Linked DNA regions of Geobacillus stearothermophilus ATCC 12980. The protein of the gene in region 1 interacts with the protein of each later gene in a pairwise test. Links are inferred from orthologs where the notes say so. Each region holds a gene or a part of one and is shown on either strand. Other genes may lie near its edges. The genes, in order: topA and QSJ10_RS13970.

What was found.
Region 2: the proteins of topA (region 1) and QSJ10_RS13970 interact in binary tests that used the Escherichia coli proteins (3 or more experiments, as listed by UniProt). The link is inferred for Geobacillus stearothermophilus ATCC 12980 from one-to-one orthologs.

Annotation. Positions count from the first base shown.
Region 1 is NZ_CP128494.1:1,006,333-1,021,221, forward strand. What follows is about bases 2,720-5,617. They hold topA (type I DNA topoisomerase), read left to right. Parts: upstream 2,720-3,079; coding sequence 3,080-5,155; downstream 5,156-5,617. Other genes in these bases: dprA (DNA-processing protein DprA), read left to right, coding at 2,720-3,001; xerC (tyrosine recombinase XerC), read left to right, coding at 5,248-5,617. Also shown: sucC (ADP-forming succinate--CoA ligase subunit beta), read left to right, coding at 1-1,136; sucD (succinate--CoA ligase subunit alpha), read left to right, coding at 1,154-2,056; more of dprA, read left to right, coding at 2,120-2,719; more of xerC, read left to right, coding at 5,618-6,150; ATP-dependent protease subunit HslV, read left to right, coding at 6,175-6,717; ATP-dependent protease ATPase subunit HslU, read left to right, coding at 6,735-8,129; GTP-sensing pleiotropic transcriptional regulator CodY, read left to right, coding at 8,146-8,925; flagellar basal body rod protein FlgB, read left to right, coding at 9,123-9,512; flagellar basal body rod protein FlgC, read left to right, coding at 9,516-9,968; flagellar hook-basal body complex protein FliE, read left to right, coding at 9,990-10,286; flagellar basal-body MS-ring/collar protein FliF, read left to right, coding at 10,371-11,963; flagellar motor switch protein FliG, read left to right, coding at 11,976-12,995; flagellar assembly protein FliH, read left to right, coding at 12,979-13,758; flagellar protein export ATPase FliI, read left to right, coding at 13,778-14,889. UniProt on the Escherichia coli protein: Releases the supercoiling and torsional tension of DNA, which is introduced during the DNA replication and transcription, by transiently cleaving and rejoining one strand of the DNA duplex.
Region 2 is NZ_CP128494.1:2,555,694-2,570,475, forward strand. The notes cover bases 1,070-3,860. They hold QSJ10_RS13970 (YigZ family protein), read left to right. Parts: upstream 1,070-2,039; coding sequence 2,040-2,681; downstream 2,682-3,860. Other genes in these bases: QSJ10_RS13965 (sensor histidine kinase), read right to left, coding at 1,070-1,825; QSJ10_RS13975 (LCP family protein), read left to right, coding at 2,714-3,721. Outside these bases: QSJ10_RS13960 (response regulator), read right to left, coding at 1-647; more of QSJ10_RS13965, read right to left, coding at 644-1,069; QSJ10_RS13980 (SH3 domain-containing protein), read left to right, coding at 3,960-6,407; QSJ10_RS13985 (SH3 domain-containing protein), read left to right, coding at 6,625-7,302; QSJ10_RS13990 (SpoIID/LytB domain-containing protein), read left to right, coding at 7,306-8,637; QSJ10_RS13995 (glycosyltransferase family 4 protein), read right to left, coding at 8,744-10,000; QSJ10_RS14000 (glycosyltransferase), read right to left, coding at 10,260-11,342; QSJ10_RS14005 (glycosyltransferase), read right to left, coding at 11,339-12,454; QSJ10_RS14010 (O-antigen polymerase), read right to left, coding at 12,455-13,843; wecB (non-hydrolyzing UDP-N-acetylglucosamine 2-epimerase), read right to left, coding at 13,856-14,782.

The DNA.
Region 1 (14,889 bases):
AAGAAATTTTGCGAAGCTATGGCGTAAGCGTGCCGAACGGCCGCGTCGCGTTCACGGTTGATGAAGCAGTGGAAGCCGCCAAAGCGCTCGGCACGCCGGTATGCGTTGTCAAGGCGCAAATTCATGCCGGCGGGCGCGGCAAAGCGGGCGGGGTGAAAGTGGCGAAAAGCTTAGAGGAAGTCCGTACATACGCCAGCGAACTGCTCGGCAAAGTGCTCGTCACCCACCAAACCGGCCCGGAAGGAAAAGAAGTGAAACGGCTGTTGATTGAAGAAGGGTGCGACATCCAAAAAGAATACTATATCGGCCTTGTCGTCGACCGCGCCACCTCGCGCGTCGTGTTGATGGGCTCGGAAGAAGGCGGCACGGAAATCGAAGAAGTCGCGGCGAAAACGCCGGAGAAAATTTTCAAAGAGTACATTGACCCGGCCGTCGGGCTGCAGGCGTTCCAAGCGCGCCGCTTGGCGTTCAACATCAACATTCCGAAGCATCTCGTCAACCAAGCGGTCAAATTTATGATGGGCTTGTACCAAGTGTTTGTCGACAAAGACTGCTCGATCGCCGAAATCAACCCGCTTGTCGTCACCGGCGACGGCAAGGTGATGGCGCTTGACGCGAAGCTGAACTTTGATTCGAACGCGTTGTACCGCCACCCGGACGTGCTCGAATACCGAGATTTGGACGAAGAAGATCCGAAAGAGGTTGAAGCATCGAAATACGACTTGAACTACATCGCCCTTGACGGCAACATCGGCTGCATGGTCAACGGCGCCGGCTTGGCGATGGCGACGATGGACATCATCAAATATTACGGCGGCGAGCCGGCCAACTTCCTCGATGTCGGCGGCGGCGCCAGCGAGGAAAAAGTGACGGAAGCGTTCAAAATCATTTTGTCGGACCCAAACGTGAAAGGCATTTTCGTCAACATTTTCGGCGGCATTATGAAATGCGACGTCATCGCGAGCGGCATCGTCGCAGCGACGAAGCAAGTCGGCCTCACGCTTCCGCTTGTCGTCCGTCTTGAGGGTACGAACGTCGAGCTCGGGAAAAAGATTTTAGAAGAATCGGGCTTGAACATTACGGCGGCGGAATCGATGGCGGACGGCGCGCAAAAAATCGTCGAGCTAGTACGTTAAGAAAGCGAGGGAGACACGTGAGTGTTTTTGTCAATAAAGATACGAAAGTGATCGTACAAGGGATTACCGGTTCGCAAGGGCTGTTTCATACAAAACAGATGATTGAATACGGCACGAACATTGTCGGTGGCGTTACGCCGGGCAAAGGCGGCACGGAAGTCGAAGGCGTGCCGGTGTTTGACACCGTTTCCGAAGCGGTCGAAAAAACAGGCGCGAACGCCTCGGTCATTTACGTTCCGCCGGCGTTTGCTGCAGACGCTATTATGGAAGCGGTCGACGCCGGGCTTGATCTTGTCGTCTGCATCACCGAAGGCATTCCGGTGCTCGATATGGTGAAAGTGAAGCGGTACATGGAAGGGAAAAAGACTCGCCTCATCGGCCCGAACTGCCCGGGCGTCATTACGCCGGAAGAGTGCAAAATCGGCATTATGCCGGGCTACATCCATAAAAAAGGGCACGTCGGCATCGTCTCGCGCTCCGGCACGCTGACGTATGAAGCGGTTCACCAATTGACGCAAGCCGGCATCGGCCAATCGACGGCGGTCGGCATTGGCGGCGACCCGGTCAACGGCACGAATTTCATCGATGTGCTGAAGGCGTTTAACGAAGACGAGGAGACGTACGCGGTCATTATGATCGGCGAAATCGGCGGCACGGCGGAAGAAGAAGCGGCCGAATGGGTGAAAGCGAACATGACGAAGCCGGTCGTCGGCTTTATCGGCGGGCAAACGGCGCCTCCGGGCAAACGGATGGGCCATGCCGGCGCTATCATTTCCGGCGGCAAAGGCACGGCGGCGGAAAAAATCAAGAAAATGACCGAATGCGGCATCAAAGTAGCGGAAACGCCGGCCGTCATCGGCGAAACGCTCATTTCGGTCTTGAAAGAGCGCGGTTTATACGAAAAATGCAAAACGCATTAACATGGGGCTCCGCACGTTGCCGTGCGGGGCGCTGTTTGCCATTGACGCAGAAAGGAGAATGGTATGTACGATACAGTTCGCGACCGGCTCATTCATCTTCACCATTGCCGCGGAGCCGGCTGGAAGACGATCCGCTCTCTGCTTGACGCGGACCCGACGCTTGCCGCTCCATTTTTCATGTCCCCTCAATCCCTTCGCCCGCTCGTTCCGCTTACTTCTCAACAATTCGCTGCTTTTTTCCGCGACCTGCATTCCATTGATCTTCACCGGCTCATCAAAACGTATCAAGCTCGCCGCATTCACGTCATAACCGTGTTCGATGATCACTATCCGCCGCTGTTAAAGCATATTTACGCGCCGCCATGGGTGCTGTATGCAAAAGGGAACGCCGGCTTGCTTCAACAAACAAAGTTGATCAGCATCGTCGGCACGCGGCGCCCGACCAAAGACGGGCTCGAAGCGCTTGACAAGCTTGTTCCGCCCCTTTCGGCCGCCGGATGGACGATCGTCAGCGGGCTGGCTGCCGGCATCGACATTCATGCCCATCGGCTTGCTGTCAAGTACGGCGGAACGACGATCGCCGTCATCGCCGGCGGGCTGGATCATGTTTACCCGAAAGCGCACTGGCCCTTCGCCCGCTATTTGATGAATGAACAGCTTGTCATCGCCGAACATCCGCCGGCAACGAAGCCGCAGGCATGGCACTTTCCGGCGCGCAACCGCATCATCAGCGGACTGTCGCTCGGCACGCTCGTCGTGCAAGCGAAACGGAAAAGCGGTTCGCTCATCACCGCCGCGTATGCGCTCGAGCAAGGGCGGGAAGTGTTTGCCGTCCCCGGTCCGATCGGGGCGGCCGAGGCAGCCGGGCCGAATACGCTTATTCAGCACGGGGCAAAACTAGTGCAGGAAGCGGAAGACATCATCGTCGAATTCCCGTACGTATAATGATCATGTTTGACAAATGCGGCAATAATCATTAATAATAATGAAGATTTCAATTTACTTCCTAGGGGTGGAAGATGGATGTCAGACTACTTGGTTATCGTCGAATCGCCAACGAAAGCGAAGACGATCGAGCGGTACTTAGGAAAAAAATATACGGTCAAAGCTTCGATGGGACACGTTCGCGATTTGCCAAAAAGCCAGATGGGCGTTGATATAGACCGCGGCTACGCATTGAAATATATTACGATTCGCGGCAAAGGCCAGGTGATTAAGGAGCTGAAAATGGCGGCCAAAAAGGCGAAAAAAGTGTTTCTTGCCGCCGACCCGGATCGGGAAGGGGAAGCGATCGCCTGGCATTTGGCCCACATGCTCGATTTAGACATTCACTCAGACTGCCGCGTCGTTTTTCATGAAATTACAAAGGATGCCATTCAACAGTCGTTCCAGCAGCCGCGCTCCATCAACATGAATCTTGTCGACGCCCAACAGGCGCGGCGCGTGCTCGACCGCCTCGTCGGCTACAACATCAGCCCGCTCTTATGGAAAAAAGTCAAAAAAGGGTTGAGCGCCGGCCGCGTCCAATCGGTTGCGCTCCGTCTGATCATCGACCGGGAAAAAGAAATCCGCCAGTTTCAGCCGGAAGAATATTGGACGATTCAAGCGACGTTTCAAAAAGGGGATGAGGCGTTTGCGGCTTCGTTTTACGGGATGGACGGCGAAAAGCGGGAATTAAAAACGGAAGCGGACGTCAAAGCGGTGCTCGCCCGCTTGAGCGGGCCCGCGTTTACGGTGAAAACGGTGACAAAGCGGGAGCGAAAACGCAGCCCGGTGCCCCCATTTACCACATCGTCACTGCAGCAGGAGGCGGCGCGTAAGCTGAATTTCCGCACGAAAAAGACGATGATGATCGCCCAGCAGCTGTACGAAGGGATCGACCTCGGCAGCGAAGGAACGGTCGGGCTCATTACGTACATGCGCACCGATTCGACACGCATCGCCGAAACGGCGCAGCAAGAGGCGGCAGCGTACATTGAGGCCAAATTCGGCGCGGCGTACGTCAGTCAGGAGAAGCGGAAAGAAAAGAACAGCGCGAACGCCCAAGACGCCCACGAGGCGATTCGCCCGACCTCGGCGTTTCGCGATCCGGAGAACGTGAAGCCATATTTGACGCGCGACCAGTTTCGGTTGTATAAACTCATTTGGGAACGGTTTATCGCCAGCCAGATGGCGGCGGCGGTGCTCGACACAATGAGCGTCGAGCTGGAAAACAACGGCGTCGTGTTCCGCGCGAGCGGCTCGACGGTGAAGTTTCCGGGGTTTATGAAAGTGTATATTGAAGGGACGGACGATCAAGCGGAAGAGCAAGACCGGCTTCTTCCGGACTTGACGGAAGGGGAGACGGTCAAGAGCGAGGCGGTCGACCCGAAGCAGCACTTTACCCAGCCGCCGCCGCGCTATACGGAAGCGCGCCTTGTCAAAACGTTGGAGGAGCTCGGCATCGGCCGCCCATCGACCTACGCCCCGACGCTCGATACGATCCAAAAACGCAACTACGTCGTGTTGGAAAACAAACGGTTCGTCCCGACGGAGCTCGGGGAAATCGTTGTCGAGCTGATGCTAGAGTTTTTCCCGGAAATCATCGATGTCGAGTTTACGGCGAAAATGGAAAAAGAGCTGGATGGAATTGAAGAGGGAAAAGTGGAATGGATCAAAGTCGTCGATGAGTTTTACCGCGAGTTCGAGAAAAGGTTGAAAGTGGCGGAAAAAGAAATGCGCGAAGTGGAGATTAAAGACGAGCCGGCCGGGATCGACTGCGACATATGCGGCAGCCCGATGGTGTACAAAATGGGCCGCTTCGGCAAGTTTATCGCCTGCTCCAATTTTCCCGAATGCCGCCATACGAAGCCGATCGTCAAACAAATCGGCGTCAAATGCCCGAAGTGCCATGAAGGAGAGATTGTCGAGCGCAACACGAAGAAAAAGCGGATCTTTTACGGTTGCAGCCGCTTTCCGGAGTGCGATTTTGTCTCCTGGGATAAACCGCTTGCCCGCCCATGCCCGAAATGCGGCGGCCTGCTTGTCGAGAAAAAGTTAAAAAAAGGCGTGCAAGTGCAGTGCACGGCCTGCGATTATGAAGAACAGCCGGAAACATAACGGAGTGTTGAACACAATTCAGAATTTTAGAAGAAATAGTTGCGCTGCAACCAATCATATGGTACGATGTAGAGGCATTGCGGGGTGAGGCGATGAAAAATGCGACATTTGCGTTACAATTGTTCATGGAATATTTACAAATCGAGAAAAATTATTCACAATATACTATTGCGTGCTACCGGCGCGATATTGAGCAGTTTTTCCAGTTCATGAACGAAGAAGGGATCAATGAGCTTGACCAAGTCGCCTACAGCGACGTCCGCTTATATTTGACGAAACTGTATGGCCAGCATTTGGCCAGCCGTTCGGTCGCCCGTAAAATTTCCAGTTTGCGCAGCTTTTACAAATTTTTGATGCGCGAAGGGCGGGCGGCCGAAAATCCGTTTGCGCTTGCGACACTGCCGAAGAAAGAGCAAAAAATTCCTAATTTTTTATACCCGAAAGAATTAGAAGCGTTGTTTCTTGTCAATGATGAAAATACGGCCCTCGGCCAGCGCAATACGGCGCTGCTTGAGTTGTTGTACGCGACTGGTGCTCGGGTTAGTGAATGTTGTCACATACAGCTGTCTGATGTCGATTTTGTGGCGGAAACTGTGCTCATTCACGGCAAAGGAAACAAGCAGCGCTACGTTCCGTTTGGCCGTCCGGCCCGCGAAGCGCTTGAACGGTATATTCATGGGGGCCGACGCGAGCTGACCAGAAAGCTGCGGGCGGACCACCGCTATTTATTTGTCAACGCCCGAGGCAATCCGCTCACGCCTCGGGGAGTGCGCCATATTTTGGATCGGATTGTCGAAGCTGCTGCGCTGACGCAAAACATCAGCCCGCATGTGCTTCGGCATACGTTTGCGACTCATTTGCTCAACGAAGGGGCCGATCTCCGTTCGGTGCAGGAACTGCTCGGCCATGCGCATTTGTCATCGACGCAAGTGTATACACATGTAACGAAAGACCGGTTGCGACATATTTATTTGCAGGCGCATCCGCGGGCATAGCCCGCATGTAAGGAGGGGAAAGCGATGGAACGCTTTCATGCAACGACGATTTTTGCCATCCGCCATAACAGCGCAGCGGCGATGGCTGGCGACGGCCAAGTGACGTTCGGCAACGCCGTCGTGATGAAGCATACAGCGAAAAAAGTGCGGCGCCTGTTTCAAGGCAAAGTGCTAGCCGGCTTTGCCGGCTCAGTGGCGGACGCGTTTACGCTGTTTGAAATGTTTGAAGGCAAGCTGGAACAGGTCAACGGCAACTTGCCGCGCGCGGCCGTCGAGCTGGCGAAAGAGTGGCGGAGCGATAAAGTGTTGCGCCGCCTTGAGGCGATGTTGATTGTCATGGATAAGGAACATTTGCTGCTGATTTCCGGCACAGGGGAAGTGATTGAACCGGATGACGGCATGCTCGCCATCGGCTCGGGCGGTCAGTATGCGTTGGCTGCTGGGCGTGCGTTGAAGAAGTACGCCGGCGGCTCGATGACCGCCAAGGAGATTGCGAAGGCGGCGCTGGAGATCGCCGCTGACATTTGCGTTTATACGAACAGCCATATTATTGTCGAAGAGCTGTAAAAAGGAGGAGGCCGATGATGGCGGAATCGTTGACTCCACGGCAAATTGTTGAGAAGCTCGACCAGTTTATCGTCGGACAAAAAGAGGCGAAAAAGGCGGTGGCGATCGCGCTTCGCAACCGGTACCGCCGCAGTTTGCTCGATGAAAAACTGCGCGATGAAGTAATGCCGAAAAACATTTTAATGATCGGCCCGACCGGGGTCGGGAAGACGGAGATCGCCCGCCGTCTCGCGAAGCTCGTCGGCGCGCCGTTTATCAAGGTTGAGGCGACGAAATTTACGGAAGTCGGTTATGTCGGGCGCGACGTCGAATCGATGGTGCGCGATTTGGTGGAAACGTCAGTTCGGATCGTGAAAGAACGAAAAATGAATGAGGTGAAAGACCGAGCTGAACAACAGGCGAACAAGCGGCTCGTTGAACTGCTCGTTCCGGGCAAACAAAAGCAAACGATCAAAAATCCGCTCGAGCTGTTGTTTGGCGGCCAAGGGAATCCGTCGGACAACAGCTACGGCCATGAGGATGAACAAATCGAGCAAAAACGGCGTCAAGTGGCCTGGCAGCTGGCAAACGGCCAGCTCGAAAACGAGATGGTCACGATTGAAATTGAGGAGCAGACGCCAATGCTCTTTGACTTTTTGCAAGGGACGGGCATTGAGCAGATGGGCGTGAATATGCAAGACGCGCTCAGCAGCCTGATGCCGCGGCGACGCAAAAAGCGGCGCCTGAAAGTGAGTGAAGCGCGCAAGGTGCTCATCAATGAAGAAGCGCAAAAACTGATCGACATGGATGAAGTGACGCAAGAGGCGGTCCGCCTCGCCGAACAGTCGGGCATCATCTTTATCGATGAAATTGATAAAATTGCCCGCAGCGGGGCGGTGTCCGGCTCGGCCGACGTCTCGCGCGAAGGGGTGCAGCGCGACATCTTGCCGATCGTCGAAGGATCGACGGTCATGACGAAATACGGACCGGTCAAAACGGACCATATTTTGTTCATCGCCGCCGGCGCGTTTCATATGGCGAAGCCGTCCGACTTGATCCCTGAGCTGCAAGGTCGGTTTCCGATCCGCGTCGAGTTGGCGAAACTTTCGGTTGACGATTTCGTAAGTATATTGGTCGAGCCGAATAATGCGCTCATTAAACAATATCAGGCACTTTTGGCAACAGAAGGTATAAGTCTTGAATTTTCTGACGATGCTATTCGTAAGATTGCCGAAGTGGCCTTCGAAGTCAACCAGACGACTGACAACATCGGCGCGCGCCGGCTACATACGATTTTGGAAAAACTGCTTGAGGATTTGCTGTTTGAAGCGCCCGATATCGGGCTCGACAAAGTCGTCATCACGCCGCAATACGTTGAGCAAAAACTCGGCAGCATCGTCAAAAACAAAGATTTGAGCGAATTTATTTTATGAGGAGGAGATGGACTCGATGAACTTGCTAGAGAAAACACGAAAAATCAACGCCATGCTGCAGAAGGCAGCTGGGCGGCCGGTCAATTTCAAAGAGATGGCGGAAACGCTTTGCGATGTCATTGAAGCGAACGTGTTCGTCGTCAGCCGCCGCGGCAAACTGCTTGGCTTCGCCATTAAACAGTCGATTGAAAACGAACGGATGAAACGGATGCTTGAGGAGCGCCAGTTTCCGGAAGAATACACGAAAAAATTGTTCAACATTACGGAAACGTCCCCTAATATCGATATTAATAGCGAATATACGGCGTTTCCAGTGGAAAATCGTGACTTGTTCAAAACCGGTTTGACGACGATCGTTCCGATCAACGGCGGAGGCGAACGGCTCGGCACGCTTATTTTGTCGCGCCTTGATCGTGAGTTTGATAACGATGACCTGATTTTGGCCGAGTATGGCGCAACGGTCGTCGGCATGGAAATTTTGCGTGAAAAAGCGGAAGAAATCGAAGAGGAAGCGCGCAGCAAGGCGGTCGTGCAAATGGCGATCAGCTCGCTTTCTTACAGCGAACTTGAGGCGATTGAACATATTTTTGAAGAGCTTGACGGAACGGAAGGGCTGCTTGTCGCCAGCAAAATCGCCGACCGCGTCGGCATCACCCGTTCGGTGATCGTCAACGCCCTGCGCAAGCTTGAAAGCGCCGGCGTCATCGAATCGCGTTCGCTCGGCATGAAAGGAACGTACATTAAAGTATTGAATGACAAGTTTTTAAGCGAACTGGAAAAATTGAAATCAAGCTGAACGGCATAGCTGCCTAAGCCCGCTGGGTATTTTGGCCCGGCGGGTTTTTTGTTGTTGACAAACATCTTTGGCATCGTTTTTCTGTCATGGCATCTTCGAAAAATAGTACCAAGTTCCGTCTATACATTAGGTTTTCTTTCCTGTAAAATGAAAATTAGCAGAAACTGTCGAAAAATAGGAGAAAAGAGGGGATTCCATTGGCGCTCTTTTCAGCGACGATCGGTTGGCTTGAACAAGGGCTTCGCTACGCTGCGCTTCGCCAACAGGCGATCGCCGACAACATCGCCAACGCCGATACGCCGGGCTATAAGGCGAAAGATGTGCGCTTTCAGGCGGAGCTTGACCGGGCGCTTGCCCTTGAGGCCAAACGGACGGATCCGCGCCATTTTCCGTTTCGAAACGAACAGAATGGAAAAATTGTCGTGACGACCAATGCCAGCATCAGTTACAATCATAATGGAAACAGTGTCGATATCGACCAAGAAATGTCGAAATTGGCAGGAAACCAAATTTATTATAACGCTCTGATTGAGCGGTTAAACGGCAAATTCAATACGCTAAAGACGGTGATCAAAGGAGGAAAATAGGCTGTGTCCGTGTTTCAAAGCTTAAACATTTCGGCGTCGGCGCTCACCGCTCAGCGGCTGCGCATGGACGTGATTTCTTCCAACATCGCCAACGCTGATACGACGCGGGCCCGCTTCGTCAATGGCGAATGGGAGCCGTACCGACGCAAAATGGTCATCATCGAACCGCAGAGCGGGGCGTTTTCGGGCTATTTGCAGGCCGCCCTCGGACGTGCTGAAGCTGTCGGCAACGGCGTTCGGGTGCACGAAATTGCTGACGATCCGGCTCCGTTTAAACTCGTCTACGACCCGGACCATCCGGATGCGGGCGCAGATGGCTACGTTCGCCTGCCAAACGTCGAACCGCTCAAAGAAATGGTCGATTTGATCGGTGCGACGCGCTCGTATGAGGCGAATGTCACCGCGCTGAACGCTTCAAAAGGGATGCTCATGAAGGCGCTTGAAATCGGGAAATAAGCCGAAGAGGAGGAATGACAAATGGTTGATGGAGTGAGCCGCATCGGGCTGGCGCCGGCGGCCGCCGCTTCAAGCCCGGTGAAGCCGGCAGCGGTGCAAAAGCAGTTCGCCTCCTTTTTCAAAGAAGCGCTCAACAATGTCAATAACGCACAAATCGAGGCAGATGCGCTGACAGAAAAGCTTGTCCGTGGGGAAAACGTCCAATTGCATGATGTGATGATCGCGTCGCAAAAGGCAAGCATCGCGCTGCAACTGACGATCGAAATCCGTAACAAAGCGGTTGAGGCGTACCAGGAAATGATGCGCATGCCGTTGTAGACAGCAAGGGACGATACATACAGAGCCCGCCATGGCCGAACGGTGGCCGCGGCGGCTGTATGGCTGGATGATCGGGGGAATCGTATGAGCAACAAGTGGAAAGAGTGGTGGGGCCGGGCCCGTTTGTTTTGGCAAGAGCGGACGAAAAAACAGAAATGGCTTGCCGCCGGAGGCGCGGCTACGGTCCTTTTGATCCTTGGCCTCGGTATTTTTTTCGCCTTCAGGACGGAAATGGTGCCTCTATACAGCGATTTGACGCCGCAAGAAGCCGGACAAATCAAGGCGACGCTGGATCAGCGCGGTGTTCCCGCCGAAGTGACGGATGGCGGCACGACAATTAAAGTGCCGAAAGAGCAAGTGGATGCGCTGAAAGTCGAGCTGGCCGCCGAGGGCATTCCGAACAGCGGGGTTATTGATTATTCGTTTTTCGGCCAAAACGCGAGCTTCGGCATGACCGACAACGAGTTTAATATGGTGAAACTGAAGGCGATGCAAACGGAGCTCGCCAACTTAATCAAAACGATCGACGGCGTCGAGGACGCGAAAGTGATGATTAATCTTCCGCAGCCGAGCGTATTCGTTTCCGATGAAAAGGGGGAAGCCTCGGCTTCGATCGTGCTGAAGACGAAGCCGGGCTATGAATTCAGCGACGAGCAAATTCGGGCTTTGTATCATCTCGTCGCCAAAAGTGTTCCCCACCTCTCTACAGATAATATCGTCATTATGAACCAGTTTTTTGAGTATTTCGATTTGAAAAATGAAAACAAAAATTCGACAGCGGCGGCATTCACTGAGCAGCAACAGATCAAACGACAAATCGAACGCGACATTCAACGGCAAGTCCAGCGAATGCTCGGCACGATGATGGGGCAGGACAAAGTCGTTGTCTCGGTGACGGCCGACATCGACTTTACACAGGAAAAGCGAGAGGAGCAGTTGGTCGCTCCGGTGGACGAAAAGAACAATGAAGGCATTGCCGTCAGCGTCCAGCGCATTAAAGAGACGTACTCGGGAAGCGGTGCGCCGCCGGGCGGCACGGCCGGAACGGGGACGAATGAAGTGCCGGGCTACCAAGGAGCAAACGGCGGAACGAACGGAAACTATGAGCGGACCGAAGAAACGATCAACAATGAGGTCAACAAAATTAAAAAACAAATCGTAGAAAGCCCGTATAAAATTCGCGATCTAGGCATTCAAGTGATGGTCGAGCCGCCAAATCCGGATGATCCGAATTCATTGCCGACGGAAACGGTCAATGACATTCAAAAACTATTAGGGACGATTGTCCGGACGTCGATTGACAAAGAAGAAGCGCAGGCGCTGACCGACCAGGATGTCAATAGCCGCGTCGTCGTCTCGGTGCAAAAGCTCAACGGCAAACCGGCATTCACCGAACCGGCGCCGGTTCAGCCGGCGTGGCGGTGGTACGCGGCCGGCGGAGGCGCGCTATTGCTCATTGCCCTACTGCTCTTCTTCTGGCTGCGCCGCCGCCGTGAAGATGAAGAAGAAGAAGAGGAGGAGGAGCTCGCATTCGCCCCGCCGCTTCCGGTCGAGCCGGATTTGCCGGAGCCGCCGGAGACGGAGGCGGTGCTGCGCCGTCGGCAGCTGGAGCGGTTGGCGAAAGAAAAACCGGATGAGTTTGCCAAACTATTGAAAACATGGCTATCGGAAGAGTAGGAGGAGCGGCGTATGGCAAAACGCGATCGGAAAGGCGGGCTGACGGGCAGGCAAAAGGCAGCCATTTTGCTCATTTCCCTCGGCCCGGACGTATCGGCCTCCATCTATAAACATTTATCCGAAGAAGACATTGAAAAGCTGACGCTCGAAATTTCCAACGTCCGCCAAGTGGCGGCCGAGCAAAAAGAGGAAGTGCTTGAGGAATTCCGGCAGCTCGCTTTGGCGCAGGATTACATCGCCCAAGGCGGCATCGCCTACGCGAAAGAAGTGTTGGAAAAAGCGCTCGGCCCGGACAAGGCGATGAACATTATCAACCGTCTGACATCAGCGCTTATGGTGCGGCCGTTTGATTTCGCCCGCAAAGCCGACCCGATGCAGCTGTTAAACTTTATTCAGCATGAGCATCCGCAAACGATCGCTCTCATTCTTTCGTATTTAGACCCGGCGCAGGCGGGGCAGATTTTATCAGCGCTGCCGCAAGAGATGCAGGCCGATGTGGCCAGGCGCATCGCGCTTATGGACAGCACGTCGCCGGAGATCATTAGCGAAGTCGAGCAAATTTTGGAGCGGCGGCTGTCGGCGACAGTGATGCAAGATTACACGCAAACCGGCGGCATTGAGGCGGTCGTCGAAGTGCTGAACCAAGTCGACCGAAGCACGGAGCGGACGATTTTAGAGGCTTTGGAAATTCAAGACCCCGAGCTTGCGGAAGAAATTAAAAAGCGGATGTTTGTGTTTGAAGACATCGTTACGCTCGACAATCGCGCCATTCAACGCGTCATCCGCGAAGTGGATAACAATGACCTTATGCTGGCGCTTAAGGTGGCGAGTGATGAAGTGAAAGAAATTGTCTTCCGCAACATGTCAACAAGAATGGCCGAGACGTTCAAAGAAGAAATGGAATATATGGGCCCGGTCCGGCTGCGTGATGTGGAAGAAGCGCAATCGCGCATTGTCGCCATTATCCGCCGTCTCGAGGAAGCCGGGGAAATCGTCATCGCCCGCGGGGGAGGAGATGATATTATTGTCTAGCGTCATTAAAGCGCCGGCATTGGCCGGGCGCGCCGGCAAAAAGACGATCGCTGTGCAGCGCTGCATTTTCGATGTTCCGCCTTCGAACGAGGATCGGCAAAAGGAAATCGAGGCGATTTCCGCCGCCAAAGAAGAGGCGGCCGCGCTTCGCCGCCAAGCCGAGCAATATTGCGAGACGGTGCGCGAACAGCTGGCCCGTGAACGGGAGCAATGGGAGCACGAGAAAGACCGGCTTAGGCAGGAAGCGCGCGCCCAAGGGTACGAAGACGGCTACGCCGCCGGGCGCGAGGCGGCGCTTCGCGAACACCGCGAATGGATCGACCAAGCCCGCCGCTTGGCGGAGCGGATGAATCACGAATTTTATGCGAAGGTCGAGGCGGCGGATGAGATGATGCTCGAAGTGGCGCTGAAAGCGGCGGAACGCATCATCGGCGCCACGCTCGAGCGAGACCGGAGCGCGTTTTTGCCGCTTGTGCGCCAAGTGCTGCAGGAAGTGCGGCGACAAACGGAAGTGTCCGTTTACGTGCATCCGGGTTGTTATGAGACGGTAGCCGAACAGCAAGAATTGTTGAAATCGCTATTTCCGCACCGTGTCGATTTGTTCATCTATCCGGATGAGGCGTTGCCGGAATACGGTTGTCTCGTGGAAACGCCGTTCGGCCGCATCGATGCCAGCGTAGACATGCAACTTGAACGGCTGCGCGAAGCGCTCTACAGACGGCTGAAGGAGGGAATGTCCTCTGAACTGGCAGGCGCTTCTTGAGGACATCGCCACCGTCGATTTGTACAAACGATTCGGCAAAGTATCGCGCGTCGTTGGGCTCATGACCGAATCGAAAGGTCCGGGCAGCTCGATCGGCGACCTTTGCTACATTCATGAAACGAGTGGCCGGAAAATTCCGGCGGAAGTCGTCGGCTTTCACGAGCACCACGTCTTGCTCATGCCGTTTTCCGCCATGACGCATATCGCCCCCGGCTGTTTGGTGGAAGCGACCGGCAAGCCGCTCGAAGTGTATGTGGGCGATGCGCTCATCGGCATGGTTCTTGATCCGCTCGGCCAACCGTTGGACGGTGCCCCACTGCCGCCCGGGCTGAAGCCTGTGTCGGTCGACCGCGATCCGCCCAATCCGCTCACCCGGCCGCCGATCGCCGAGCCGATTGAAGTCGGCGTGCGCGTCATCGACAGTCTGCTGGCGGTCGGGAAAGGGCAACGGGTCGGCATTTTTGCTGGTTCCGGCGTCGGCAAGAGCACGCTCATGGGAATGATCGCCCGCCGCACATCGGCTGACGTGAACGTTATCGCCTTAATCGGCGAGCGGGGGCGCGAAGTGCGCGAATTTTTAGAGCGCGATCTTGGGCCGGAAGGATTGGCCCGTTCCGTCGTCGTTGTCGCCACCTCGGACCAACCGGCGCTCATGCGTGTCAAAGGGGCGTACACCGCGACAGCGATCGCCGAATATTTCCGCGACCAAGGGGCGGATGTCATGCTGATGATGGATTCGGTCACCCGCGTCGCGATGGCGCAGCGGGAGATCGGGTTGGCTGTCGGCGAGCCGCCGACTACAAAGGGCTATACCCCGTCGGTATTCGCCTTGCTCCCGAAGCTGCTCGAGCGGGCCGGGACGAGCGACTCAGGCACCATTACCGCGTTTTATACGGTGCTCGTTGACGGCGACGATATGAACGAGCCGATTGCCGATGCGGTGCGCGGCATTTTGGACGGCCATTTTGTGTTGGAACGCCAGCTCGCGAATAAAGGCCAGTACCCGGCCATTAACGTGCTGAAAAGCGTCAGCCGCGTCATGCCTCATATTATCAGCGCTGAGCACCGCGAAGCAGCGAACCGTTTCCGCCGTCTCCTTTCCACTTATATCGATTCGGAGGATTTGATTCA
Region 2 (14,782 bases), 1.5 Mb from region 1 along the record:
ATCGCAACCACAACGGCTTGCGTCCGGTCATTGACGTTTAATTTTTGCAAGATGCTGCTGACGTGGTTTTTCACCGTTTTTTCGCTAATGTACAGCGCTTCGCCGATGGCGCGGTTGCTTTTGCCGTCGGCCAACAGCTGCAGCACTTCGCACTCGCGCCGCGTCAATAAATGCAACGGACGACGCACTTCTTGTTTGACCGCCACGCCGCCTTTTTCCGACGTCAAGCGGCGGTATTCGCGAATCAAGTTGTGCGTCACTTTCGGATGCAAATACGATCCGCCTTCCGCGACGATTCTCACCGCCTCAATGAGCGTATCGGTATCCATCTCCTTCAGCAAATACCCCGTCGCCCCCGTCTGCAAAGCGCGCATCACATAGTGTTCATCGTCATGGATCGACAGCACGACGACTTTCGTATCAGGGTAAGCTTCGATCAGCTGTTTCGTCGCCTCCACGCCGTTGATGTCCGGCATGTTAATGTCCATCAGCACCAAATCGGGGCGGTATGTTTCGACGATTGAAAGCGCTTCGCTTCCGTCGCTTCCTTCCGCCACGACTTCAAAATCGCCCTCAAATTCCAAAATGCGCTTGATGCTCTCGCGAAACAGCTGGTGATCGTCGATAATCGCGATGCGTGTTTTCATCGTTTCCTCTCCTCCTTGTTCGCTTCGTCAGTCGAACGGTCGAGCGGAACGCGAATGAACACGGTCGTTCCGCTGCCAATCTTTGAGCGGATGTCGAGCGTGCCGCCGAGCAGCTCCACCCGCTCCCGCATTCCAATCAAGCCGAACGCATTTTCTTTTTTGACCGATGGATCAAATCCTTTGCCATCGTCTTTGACACTGACAAGCAGATGGTGGCACGTCACTTCCATTTTGACGTCGATATGGCGCGCTTCGGCATGCTTTAAGGCATTTTGCACCGATTCTTGGACAAGGCGAAACACGGCCGCCTCCATCCGCGACGGCAGCCGAATTTCTTCGCCGATATGTACAAAGGAAATATGGACTCCGTTATTATATTCTTCGGTCGTTTGCAAGTATTTTTTTAGCGTCGGAACCAATCCTAAATCATCAAGCGCCATCGGCCGCAAATCGTAAATGATGCGGCGCACTTCGGACAAAGCCGAACGCACCATTTTGCGAAAATCACGAATCTCGGCGATCGCCGCCTCTGTCCCTCGCTCTTTGATCACCTTTTCGACGAGATCCGATCGAAGCAGGACATGCGCAAGCAGCTGCGCCGGGCCGTCATGGATTTCCCGCGACAGCCGACGCCGCTCTTCTTCCTGGGCTTCGGTGATTTTCAGCCCAAATTCCTGCTTTTGCTTCGCTCCTTCAACGAGCTCGCTGACCTGGCGGAAATCGCTGTTTAAGTAGTGGAGCACGACCGTAATTTGCCCGACTAAATAATCGGCGCGTTCGATAATTTGCGCAAAGCTCGCCAATCTCCGCTCGAGTTCATCACGGCGCAGCCGCAGCTGTTTCTCCCGCTCGCGCACCATCGTCAGCTTCATATGCAGCTCGTGCGCCGCTTCATACGCCTCGCGAATATCTTGCTCCAAGTGGGTCGAAAAGTTTTGGCTCACTTCCGACAGGCGGCGGCGCGCCCGGCGCGCCTCCATTTCGAGCCGGTCCGCTTCTTCGATCGCCTGCACGGTCAGCCGCTTCACCTCCTCAAGTTCGCGAAGCAAATGGTCGTGCTCTTGACGCGACTGCTCCCCGATGCGGAAAATTTCGTCTTTGCTATGTTGAACGGTGTCGATCATTTTTTCGACAATCCGATCTAACTGCTTTACGTCCCACTGTTTTGCCTTAGCCATTTGCCAACCTCCAACATCGCTGCCAAGCGGTGCGCATGGGCGCCAGCAAAATTTGTTTGAAGGAAAAAAGTTGTCGATTTATAATAATAAAAGCATGCTCTATCTATTGCTCTTTTATTTTTAGTTTACCATAATGAGAGTAGAGCGCTAGCCGTTCTTGCAAAAATAAACAAATAAACCGTTTGCACGATGTTGATCGTTGAGGTGTTTCGTTTTGTTGCAAAAATATTACACGGTTAAAGGATACGGTGAACACGAAATCGTAATTGAAAAATCACGGTTTATCTGCTATGTCAACCGCGCGGAAACGGAAGAAGAGGCTATCGCCTTTATTCAACAGATCAAGAAGAAGCATTGGGACGCCACCCACAACTGCTCCGCCTATTTGATTGGGGAGCATGACCAAATCCAAAAAGCGAACGATGACGGTGAGCCGAGCGGCACCGCAGGGGTGCCGATGCTTGAAGTGCTGAAGAAAAAAGGATTGAAAGACACCGTCGCCGTCGTCACCCGCTACTTCGGCGGCATCAAGCTCGGTGCGGGCGGCTTGGTGCGTGCATACAGCCGCGCCGTCTCAGAAGGCCTGAACGCCGCAGGCATCGTCGAACGCCGGCTCATGCGCGTCATGCAGGTGACGATTGACTATTCGTGGCTTGGGAAGGTGGAAAATGAGCTGCGCTCTTCCGTATATACTATTAAAAATATCCAATATGCCGACCGCGTCACGTTTGATGTTCTCGTTCCCGAGGACGGCCAGTCTTCGTTCGGCGAGTGGATGACCGAACTGACAAACGGAAGGGCGGACATTCAGGCGGGAGCGATGGAGTATGCCGAACGGTTGCTTCCGTCTTCCTAAAACGACACCGTAAAGGAAAGAAGGGTTAAACGATGAATCATACAAGAAAAACGGTGAAAAAGCGAAAGAAAAAAAAGCGGCTCCGCCGATTATTTTTGCTCGTGTTTCTTCTTTTGCTCGGGGGTGTTGGCGCCTTTGGCTACAATATTTACTCCGAGACGAAACAGGCGTCAAGCAAAATGTATCAAGCGCTTGATCCATCAGGCAAGCCGGCAAGAAACATTGAGGTGCGCAAAGACCCATTTACCGTTCTGTTAGTCGGAGTGGAAAACCAGTACCACGACGAGGAGGGGCGGTCTGATGTCGTCATGTTGTTGACCGTCAATCCGAAGACGAACAAAGTGTATTTGTTGAGCATTCCCCGCGACACGCGCGTTTACATCCCGAACGAAGGGCGGAAAGACAAAATCACCCATTCTTACAGTCATGGCGGCATTCAATCGACCATTGCAGCCGTCAATGAGCTGATCGATGTACCGATTGACTATTACGTGACAACCGATTTTGACGGGTTCCAGAAAATTGTCGATTCCTTAGGCGGCGTCACGGTGGATGTTCCGTTCACATTCAAAGCCCAACTGACCGGCTCCCTCAAATGGCATACGTTCCATAAAGGCAAACAAGAGTTGAATGGCAATGAAGCGCTCGCCTATGTGCGCATGAGAAAATCGGACCCCCGCGGCGACTTTGGCCGAAACGAGCGGCAAAAACAAGTCATTCGTGCCATTATTGACAAAAGCACATCCATCACCTCGCTGCCGAAGCTGGATGACATCATCGCCGATTTAGGGGATCACGTGCGGACGAACATCCCTCCGGCCGATTTGTTATCGTTCATCTATGTCTATCAAAAAATGAAAAACGCGGATGTAGAAAATTTGCATTTGAAAGGATACGACGAAACAATCAACGGCGTGTACTACTACATCCCCGACGAGCAATCGGTCAGCTCAATCAATAAAACGCTGCGGCAAGCGCTCGAGACGTCCAACGCCTCCCTCACGCGCAGCAATTCACCATCCACACAAAACCAAAATTAACGATCACAAAGAAGGTGCTCCCAAAAGCAATGGGGCGCCTTTTTCCATTTACAGCGTATATCATGCCGCAATGATGATGAAAGAACACAACTTTTCATGTCCTCTGTTTTTTTCTCTTTTTCAACAAAACTTTTCATTTTTTCTCATAATAGGACTGAATTCGGGTTGGATAAAACGGCAAAATTCGCTATGATAGTATAGAAAACGCAAACTTGAGAAAAAAGGGGGGATCGAATCCTTGAAAAAAACGCTTCTTTCCGTCTTGTTAGCGACTTGCCCGCTGTGGCCGTCGGCCGCCTTGGCCGCCGATGGAAGTCCGTCCTCATCCTCACCGACACTCATGGTCGCGGAGCATAACGCTTTGCTGAGGAGAGGAGCGACGGATTCCTATCAAATCGTCGAATCCATTTCCGCTGGCCAACAAGTAAAGGTCATCGACAAGTTCCAAAACGCTGCTGGCGAAACGTGGTATCGCATCGAATATAAGGGCATCACAGGCTGGGCGCGGGCAGACGACTTTTCTGAAGCGCATGTCTCTTCCGCCTTCCCTAACGTGATGTTCGCCAAGCAAGACTCGTTGCTGAGAAGAGGGGCAACCGATTCATATCGGTCCGTTGGCTCGATTCCCGCTGGCCAACAAGTGAAAGTCATAGACGAGTTTCAAAATGCCTATGGTGAAACGTGGTACCGCATCGAGTACGGAGGCGTCACCGGCTGGACGCGTGCGGACAGCTTTTCTAACCAACCGCCTTCCATGCTCGTCGGAAAGCGTGCGGTGATCGCCGCCAACGACATCGCGATGCGCAAGGGGGCATCCCCTTACTATCCGGTCGTCAAAACACTGTCTAACGGCGATGTCGTCTCCATCATTGCCGAGTTCACCAATTCGCTCGGGGAACAGTATGTGCGTGTGGAGTGGGCGGGAGTCAAAGGATGGGTGAAAACGGAACAGATCTACATACCCAAACAGCTTCCGACACTTTTGCCGACATTCATGAACGTTGTGCAGTCCTCCCCGGTTCGCCGCGGGGCGAGCGTCCATTACCGCGCCGTCGCCACAGTGTCACGCGGTCAATCTGTCAAAGTGATCGATTTGTTCGTCACAAATGGTCAGGAACTTTGGTGCCGCGTTGATCTCGGACATGTCCGAGGATGGGTGTCGGAAAAAGTGTTGACGATGTCATCAACCATGTCGGTTCCAAGCGGTGTCTCGGATACGTCCAGCGTCTCAGGCCAGCCGCTGACGGTCAGCGTTTCGGTCGCCAATGTGCGGCAAGCTCCATCTTTAAAAGCAAAAGTCGTCACCCAACTGAAAAAAGGAACCAAACTGAACAGCCTGTCAAGCGCCAAAGATGCGTCGGGAGCGCTTTGGTACAAAGTGCCCCTCAATGGAAAAACGCTCGGCTGGGTGCACGAGACGGTCGTAACCAAATCCTACCTTTCCCCACCAGCCAACCAGGGGATGCAAAAGCAGGTGACAACCGCTAATGCGGCGCTGTTTGCCGAACCTTCGTTGAGCGCCGCCGTCATCGAGCGGATTGCGAAAAACCGAACGGTCACGGTTTTGAAGACGACAGAAGCATCTCCGTTCGACTGGGTGCAAGTCACCTCTGCATCGGGGAAAACGGGATGGATGCCGGTGTTTGAAGTAAAAGCCCCATCCTACGTATACGTCAAACAGGCGGGCACTCCGCTGCGCCGAGGTGCATCTTCGAACTATCAATCGTTGAAGGCGTTGGCAGCGAATGAGCGACTTGCTGTCCTTTACGAATATCATGGATGGCTGAATGTCGAAACATCCAATGGCGTCCGCGGATGGGTGGAGGAATCAAGCACCTCTACCGTCGCCTTAAATAGTCTCGTTGAACCGACTTTTTCGACCATCAACGACAATGCCTATTTGACGTGGAAAAAAACGTCTAATTTCCGCGTCTCCTATTCGTTGTTGCCGGGCAATCGTCTGAAAATCACCGGCTCGTTTTCCTACGCTGAAGTCCCGTCGACCGATATTCCAGGCATACAAACCGTGGAATGGACCGGCAGCAGCCTGCTCATCACCTTTGAACCGGGGTACACGTTCACCCTTCGCCATTACAGCGACCGATTGGCGCTGAAAATTCTCGAGACCGGACTCAAGGGCAAAAAAATCATCATTGACGCAGGGCATGGGGCGCACGACACCGGGGCGATCGGCCCTGGCGGCACGCGGGAAAAAGATATTACTCTCGACACCGCCTTATTGCTAAAAGAAGAATTGGAGCGGGCCGGAGCGATCGTGAAATTGACGCGAAGCACCGACATCTTTTTGGAGCTGTCTGAACGGACATGGATCGCCAACAGTTCCGACTACGACGCCTTTATCAGCATTCACGCCGACTCGTACTCGCGGACATCTCGCGGAACGACAACGTACTACAACGTATCGAGCAACTTCAATGGGCCAAAAAGCGAGCAGTTGGCCGCCATCGTGCAAAAACATCTTGTCCAACAGCTCGGAACATATGACCGCGGCCATAAAACGCAAAACTTTTACGTCAACCGGAAAAACGAGCTGCCGAGCATTCTCGTTGAGCTCGCCTTCATCTCCAATCCAAATGAAGAGGCGCAGCTCAAAACGAAAGCGTTCCGCCAAAAAGCGGCCGTCGGCATTCGCGAAGGACTGGAAGAGTATTTCAGCCAATTCTAGTTTGTTCGCGTTCGGAGAATAATAGCATGAGAAGGCCGGTAATGCAACGGATTGCAAAGCTTTACGACGGAGTTCGTCAAACTGAGAAACATGGCAGCATCGCGTTTTCATTCCTTGCGATTCCTCATGAACCGAGCGAATCCGTTGTTTTTCACCGGCCTTTTAGGAAAGCTATTATTCTCCTTTCTTTCCATATCCAAAAACGGGGGAGATGAACATGATGAAACGAAAAGCCAAATGGGCCGTTGCTGCCAGCCTGGCGGTCGGAATGACGGCAGGCGCCCTCTTGTTTACGCCATCGGCGATGAAAGCATCAGAAGAAGTCGTGTTAGCGAGCGTCGACTGGGTGACTTCCCAGCTCAACCCGATGAAAAACGACATTGCCAACCTGAAAGCACAACTGGCCGCCCAGCAACAACAAATTCAACAACTTCAACAACAACTTGCTAGCAAACCCGCTTCGCCTTCTTTGCCTTCTGTCGTCTATGTAGTGAAAAACAATGCGGCCGTCCGCAGCGGAGCGTCAACGAGCTACCGCGTCATCACTTATAAACAGGCAGGGGCTTCACTGCAAGTGGTCGGGGCGCACCTTACTTCCCAAGGATTGTGGTACAACATCATCCTCTCCTCATCGTTGAAAGGTTGGATTTATTCCGGCGATGTCTCGACATCCGCCGTCAGCAGCGACAGCACCAAGCACGTCATCGCCACGGCCGCGGTCAATATTCGAAAAGGAGCGACGACTTCTTATCCGATTATTGCGACCGTTCCAAAAGGGACAGAGATGGTCTATATTCAGCCGTTTACCAACAGCAAAGGGGAGAAATGGTACAACGTGCAACTGTCTGATGGGCGTCAGGGTTGGATGGCCGCTGAATTTGGTGAGGTGAAGTAGACGGTGAAAAAATTGGCGTGGTTGGCCGTCGGCCTGTTTTTGCTCATCGTCTCTCCTTCCGCGTCGAACGCCGCTGGGGTGAAAACGTACAACAATACCGTGCAAGTCCTTTTATATAAAGGGACATCGGTGACAGTCGCCGTCGAAGGAAACTATCAAATCGTCAATAAAGAGACGTTGACGATCACCCCGCTGCCAAGCGGGACAAATCTGACATTTCAGTCTTCCTCTTCGACCGTGTTTGTCACGTACAATGGAAAGACGGATTTTTCAAGCACCGGATTTACCATTCAAGAAACGATCGGCGCGGCGCCGTTGTCGCTTGTCAAGGTGAACCAAACGCGGTATCGGGGAAGCGTCGACATTCGCCTGCAAAACAGCGCCTTGTATGCTGTCAATATTTTAGATATGGAAGATTATTTAAAAGGAGTCGTGCCGAGCGAGATGCCTGCCTCTTGGCCGCTTGAGGCGCTGAAGGCGCAAGCCATTGCGGCCCGAAACTATGCCTATAAACATAAAACAAGTTTGACGACCAATCCAAACACACAGACGTATAAAGGATATGATGGAGAATCTCCACGATCGAACGCGGCAGTGGATGCAACAAGAGGATGGTATCTGAAATATAATGGCAGTATCATTGAAACGTATTACCACTCGACAAGCGGCGGCAGAACCGCCAATGTAAGCGACGTCTGGAACTCGTCGCAAACCGCCTACCCATATTTGGCGAGCGTCGATGACCCGTATGAATCATCGCCGTACAGCCGATGGTCATTCACCTTCTCCCCAGCTGTGCTGTTGCGTTCGTTCGGGTTCAACGATCCATCGGTTGTTTTATACGACGTCTCGATCGCCAAAACCGGCGCGAACGGAGAAGTGGGGGCCGTCACGATTGAAACCTCGGCAGGCGAAAAAACGGTGAAAGGCAATGAAGCGATCATCCGCAAACTGTTCCCGCTAGACGGCAATCAATTTTACGGCATCTTGCCGTCCAACTGGTTTGACATTCAAGTGCAAAAAAGCGGCCCATCCGTGTCGATTCAAACGGCCAGCGGCAACATCGCCGCCTCTTCCTTGTCATCTTACTCCGTCCAAACAGGGATCGGAACCGTTTCGCTCGCCGGCGTCGAAGGAATCAAGGTGCAAACAACGGATGGCATCGTGCCGCTTTCCGCCTCGCCGTCAGGGGTTAGCTCGATCACTGTCACGGGAAAAGGATGGGGGCACCGGATCGGCATGAGCCAATACGGAGCAAAAGCATTTGCCGAGCGTGGATGGACGGCGGAGCAAATTTTAGAACACTACTTCCCCGGTGCTGAAGTCTCGTTCTAGCGACAGAGTCCATGATGTCATACGGGATTTTGCTCTCCACCTCGGCATCACTCGGGAACAAAAAAGGGCGTCCTTCTTTGTGAGCGGAACGCCCTTTCTTCTTTTTCTATTTTTCTGTCCATCTGACGGATTCGCGTTTTGTTTCATCGCCAAGGGCGTGAAGCAAATCGTCGACAATGCGAATCCATGAGTATTGCTCCACCGCCAACTTACGCCCATTTTCCGCCATCTTTTCGTATTCCTCGCTCGGAAGGCAAAGCAACTCGAGAACCGCGGCAGCGATCTGTTCAGGATTTTCTGGAGGAGCGATTTTTCCGCAATGGTATGTTTCTAAAATCTCGGCGCTCTCCCCTTCGCCGCAATACAGCACCGGGGTTCCGGTGGCGATCGCCGGGAAAATTTTCGACGGCCTTGCCCCTTTAAACAAATCGATGTTGCGCAGCGAAACGATGCTGTAATCGGTGATGGAGAAAATCTCCGGCATCTTCTCAACAGGAACGGATCCGTAAAACGTCACATTGTCAAGGCCGAGCTCTTCTTTTAACGCCATCAGCTTTTCTCGCTCTTGGCCATCGCCGACAAACAGGAAATGCGCCCGTTCATCTTTTGCTTTGACGATGGCCGCCGCCCGCAGCACCGAATCGAGCCCTTGGGCGTATCCCATCGTTCCGGCGTACGTAAACACCACTTTTCCTTCGAGCCCTAATTCCGCAAGCAACTCTTTGTTTTTCGGCAGCGGGCGAAACACATCCGTGTTGACGCCGTTCGGCAATAAAAAGACATCCTCGGGCGCCTTTCCTTGTTCAATCATATAATCGCGAATGCCTTCTGTCGCGGCAGCGATTTTCCAAGCCTTCCGGTATAAAAACAGCTCGAGCCATCTCGCCATTCGGATGAACAGCCGATTTTTCAAAATGCCGAGCTCAACGGCCGATTCCGGCCAAATGTCAGCGACGTTGAAGACAAACTTCGCCCGTTTCAACTTCGCGCCCACGTACCCGGTGATCCCTAAAAACAACGGCGGGGAATTGCAAATGATCACATCCGTCGGCTTCGCTTTCACAAGCAGCGAATAAAACGAGCTGAACGTAAACGAAAAATACGAAGCGAGTCGCTTCCAAAAGCTCCCCTTTGGCGACGGATAAATCCATGTCCGATGAACGGGAATGCCCTCCCATTGTTCGAACAAATAAAACAGGCCGCGGTATGGCTTGGGGATGACGCCGTGCGGATGATGCGGGAATGCCGTAAGCACTTCCACTTGATGCCCCCGTTTGATCAGCTCTTTGCTCACCTCATACACACGAATTTGCGGTGCGCCCGTTTCCGGCGGGAAGTGTTGGCATAGGTAAATGATCCTCATCGTCCGCTCCACACCACTTTCCCCCAAAATCGCAAACGAACGTTCCATTTTGAGCGCCAAGAGGCGAGCGCAAACGAGGCGTGGAAAAAGGGCAACGCCCCCCTGGCATCGTTCCGCTGTCCTTGGATGTATAGTCGTTGCCGTAAGCCAACGGCCATCACGAGCTTGCCAACGGAAAGCCGCCGGCTTCGCGTCCTAGCCGCCGCTTTCGGCAACAAACGAGCACCAACCGCGGCGGCTGATATGACGGCTTTGTTCCTCATCGACTCCCTCCACCGCCTTTCAACGTTTGTTCATACAATCGGATCATGCGCATCGCATTTTCCGTCCAATCGTAATGTTCATGAACATGGTTGACGCCGTTTTCCCCCATTCGTTGCCGCAGCCTCTCATCAAGCAACAGCCGTTCGAACGCCTCCGCTAGCTTTTCCGGACTGTTTTTCGGCACAATCAACCCCGTTGTTCCCTCACGGACGACTTCCGGCAATCCACCGACGTTGGAGACGACAACGGGAACGCCGCACGCCATCGCCTCGACGGCGGCAACGCCAAAACTTTCGCTGTCTTCAGTCGAAGGCACGGCGAAAATATCCATTTGATTGATGTACAGTGGCACTTGTTCGTTCGGAACTTTGCCGACAAACGTCGTCACGGATTGGATGCCGAGGCGGGCGCACAGCTCCTCGTATTCACTTCGCTGCGGCCCATCGCCGACGATCAACAGCTCCGTTTGTGGATGCCGCTCGTGCACAACGGCAAACGCTCGAATCAAATCAGCGATCCCGTACTTGTCCGAAAGAGCTTTCACTGTGCCGATCGTCACGGTCCGTTTCGGCTGTTTCGGCAATGGTTTGAAGCGGGCGACATCCACCCCAAACGGCGTCACCTCGATCGGTTTGTCCGTATACTTTCCGGTTTCTTTCGCCATCACATGACTTGTCGAACAAATGACATCCGCTCGCTGCAATGTATATTCAAGCATCCGTCGGTTCCAGCGATTGGCATTCGGAAACTGATACACGTCGCGTCCCCAGACGGAGACGTAAAACGGATGATACGAAGCAAGCGCCCCGATCAACCCGTAGCTGGAGGCATAATGGGCGTGCAAAATATCTGGTCGAAACGAAGCGAGCAGCCGCTTTAATGAAAAGACAGTGGAAAAATACGACAACTTCCCCGGCAGCCATTTCGGCAGCACGACTGTCTCGACTTCTTTCGCTTGCTCCGGCCCGTAATGGTCTTTAAACGTCACGACTTTCACATCGATGCCTTGCGTTTGGTAAAAGCGGGCCCACTTATGCGTATGGATCGATTTGCTTGGAGCCAATAAGGCGACTTTCATCGGAGGCCCCCCACCAACGTTTCTTTCACCTTTTCCACTCTCGCTTCCCATGAATGTTTCGCCATAAACGTCCGCGCAATGCGCAAGCGGCACTCCTCGAGCATGTCCGCCATCTTGGCGATCGCTTCTGCCATCGACGACGGGTTGTCGTCGCAAATGACGCCATACCCATCCGCTTCAATCAATCGCTTTTGCGCCGAGCAAGCGGTGGCGACAATCGGCAGGCCGCTCGACAGATAGTCGACCAGTTTGACGGGAACGGAAAAATCATTATACTCGCTCCGCCGCCGCGGGATGAAGGCGAAATCCATCTCCGCATACAAACGGTCGAGCGCTTCGCCGCTGACGTGCTCGACGCGCACTTGCAAGGCGGCAAGCTCTTCTTTCACCGCAAGCGGCTGCCGCTCGTACTCGTCTTTTCGGCAGACGACGGTGAGCGAAACAAGCGGCTTGCGGCGGTTTGCTAAGCGAATCGCCTCAAGCAGGAGCAAAAGCCCATAGTCAGCATTGTTGATGCCGCCAACATAAATGGCATTCAGCGGCTGTTTCGCCGTCCCGAACCGCTGAAACGGCTTTTGCTTCCCACCCGGCGGCAAATCGACCATCGGGCGGCGGATCGCGACATATGTTCCCATTTCGAGACTCGGCAAAAAGATGACATCGCAGTACCGCTCGTAAAACCGTTCTTCCCAACGGTACATCATTTGCATGGCCGCTTTTTTCCAACCGCGGAGCGGATACAAATCAGGAAACTTCCAATAGACGTCGCGGTAAAAGACGCCAATGGGAACGTTGCGGCCTTTCAGGTAGCGGAGCACATCCCGATCGACGAACGGACGTTGCGGCCGGTGTCCTGGGTCCGTGAGCCAAAGCGGAATCGTCTGGTTTTCCATATAACAAAACCAGACATCATCGAGCTTGCCTTGGCTGCGGAGCTCTTGAAATTGCTTCTCCCGCTCGGCTGACGTGCCGGCGATCAGAAGAACGTCCACTCCCTCTTTCGCTCCCCAGCGCAAAAACGCCTGATGCATTTCATACGGCCGCAGCTTTGACCCGCTGTTTCGTTCCGCGACGAGTGAAAACGGGTAATAAATCAATACGGTTTTCATCATTCATCCCTCATCCGTGATTCGCCTTTTCGCTGCAAACCATGCCCGTAAATCCCCCTGCACCCGCAGCCACAACGCCATTCCGCCAAACAATGCCACGAGCAGCACCCAGGTCGGATTGAACAAAAAATCGGTGAACCCACCGACGAGCGTGCGGGGGATGTTAATGGAAAAATAAACGAACAAACTTAAAAACAAAGGATTTTTTGGCAGCCGTAGAAACCCAATATACAACAGCTGCGTCACGACACCGACATACAGCGTGCCGATGACGATCCCCACATAACCGAAATTGGCATACGCCTCAGCAACAAAAAGGGTGTTCAACACTCCCCCTGTCCCGTCTTCAATCCGCTCTGGGAACACGTGCGCCATCACGAGGCGGGCGGAGCGGACATTCTCGACGTCAAACAACCCTGTTAAAATCGAGGGCAAGCTTTTTCCATAAAGAAATGGCAGCGCTTCGCCGAACAAATTCAAATGAAGAAACATCGGCGCGATTTGCGCCAAAATCATGCGGCCGATCGGGCCTTTGTTGTAAGACAAAAAGGTCGCAACATCTTGCACCCCTTGAATGACGGTGTACATGCCGACGAGCACCGCCGCCCCCACTCCCCCATACAACGCCAATTTCGCCGCCGACAGCCTTGTTTTTCCAATGTAGATGCGAATCAGCAAAAACATCATCACGTAAAAGAAAATCGGCGATTTGGCCAAATCATACACATTGACGAACACCGCTCCGACAAACAGACAGATAAACAGCAGCTTCCACCGCCACTCGTGCGTCAGCTCGGCAAACAAATAAGCGATAAACGACAAAAGCGGCGTGAGCGTAATGGCAAAAATATTGCGAACGAGCACGTTTCCGGCAAAATGGCGCGACGCCTCAATGCGCAACGCAGCCAAGCTCTCATCCGTCCCTGTCAAGAGCGCAAACACCGGAATCGTCGGCGTTTTCCAAATCATATACGCAATGGCGGCAAAACTGAGGAGCGACAGCGCCAAAAACGCATAAAACACTTGGCTGCCCGTCGCTCCAGCCAACGGAGAAAGCGGCTTTTGCAAATAGGCGCGAAACTCCTGCCTCGCTTCAAATCCGCACAGCCTTGAAACGACCACCATCGACAGCGGGAACACGATCATGACAAAGCATACGACAGCAAATCCAATCTGCCGGTATTCCTCGGGCCGAAACAGCTTGCGAATCATGTAGTAATCGTCCATCCCCAAGGCGATCAGCAGCGCGCCGATGAAGCTTGACAGAAGGAACGAGTAATAGTACACAATCGACACGAGATTCGGCGCCGTCCATGAAAGCGTCCCCGCTGCATAGCGAAACATCAAGGTGGAGACGACAAGAACAATCAACCCAATCAACACGTCCAACATGCCGACGCACCCTTATCGCTGTCCGATCGCCGCCACGATTTTCTCCGCCGCATGCCCATCGCCAAAGACGTCCGCATAAACAGGGGCGACTTCCTTGTGGACCGCCGCGACGATCTTCTCGCGGTCCGTGCCGGTTAAGATGTTCGCCCCGCCTTCGAGCGTTTCCACCCATTCGGTTTGTTCGCGCACCGTCACGCAAGGCACACGAAGGAAATACGCTTCCTTTTGTACGCCTCCTGAATCGGTGATGATTTTTTTCGCGCCGCTCTCTAACCGAAGCATGTCCAAATAACCGACCGGATCGATCAGCCGAAGCCCTGGAATCGCCGAAGCGTCCAAGCCGTACTCTTCAAGCTTATGCCGCGTCCGAGGATGAATCGGCCACACTTTCGTTCCGTCAATATCCCGAAAAGCAGCCAAAATGGCTTTCAATTTGTCGGGGTCATCGGTATTTTCCGCTCGGTGAATGGTGATCAAGTAGTAGGATTGTTCCGCCAGCGACAAATCAGCCAAAATCGTCGATTGGCGCTGTGCGAGCTCCTTGTTGTACAAAATGGCGTCATACATGACATCGCCGACATTCCAGACGTTTCGCGTAATATTTTCTTTTCGTAAATTTTCCACGGCCGTCTCCGTTGGACAAAATAAGAGCTCGGAGACATGATCGGTCATGATGCGGTTGATTTCTTCCGGCATCTGCTTGTTGAAGCTGCGCAGTCCGGCTTCGACGTGGATGACGGGAATATGGAGCTTCGCTGCGACAAGAGCGCCCGCGAGCGTCGAGTTCGTATCGCCATAGACGAGCACATAATCCGGTTTTTCCTGCATGACAATTTCTTCAATTTTCATCAGCATTTCGCCCGTTTGCTTTCCATGGCTGCCTGAACCCACCCCTAGATAGTAGTCAGGCGTCGGAATGTTCAACTCCTCAAAAAAAAT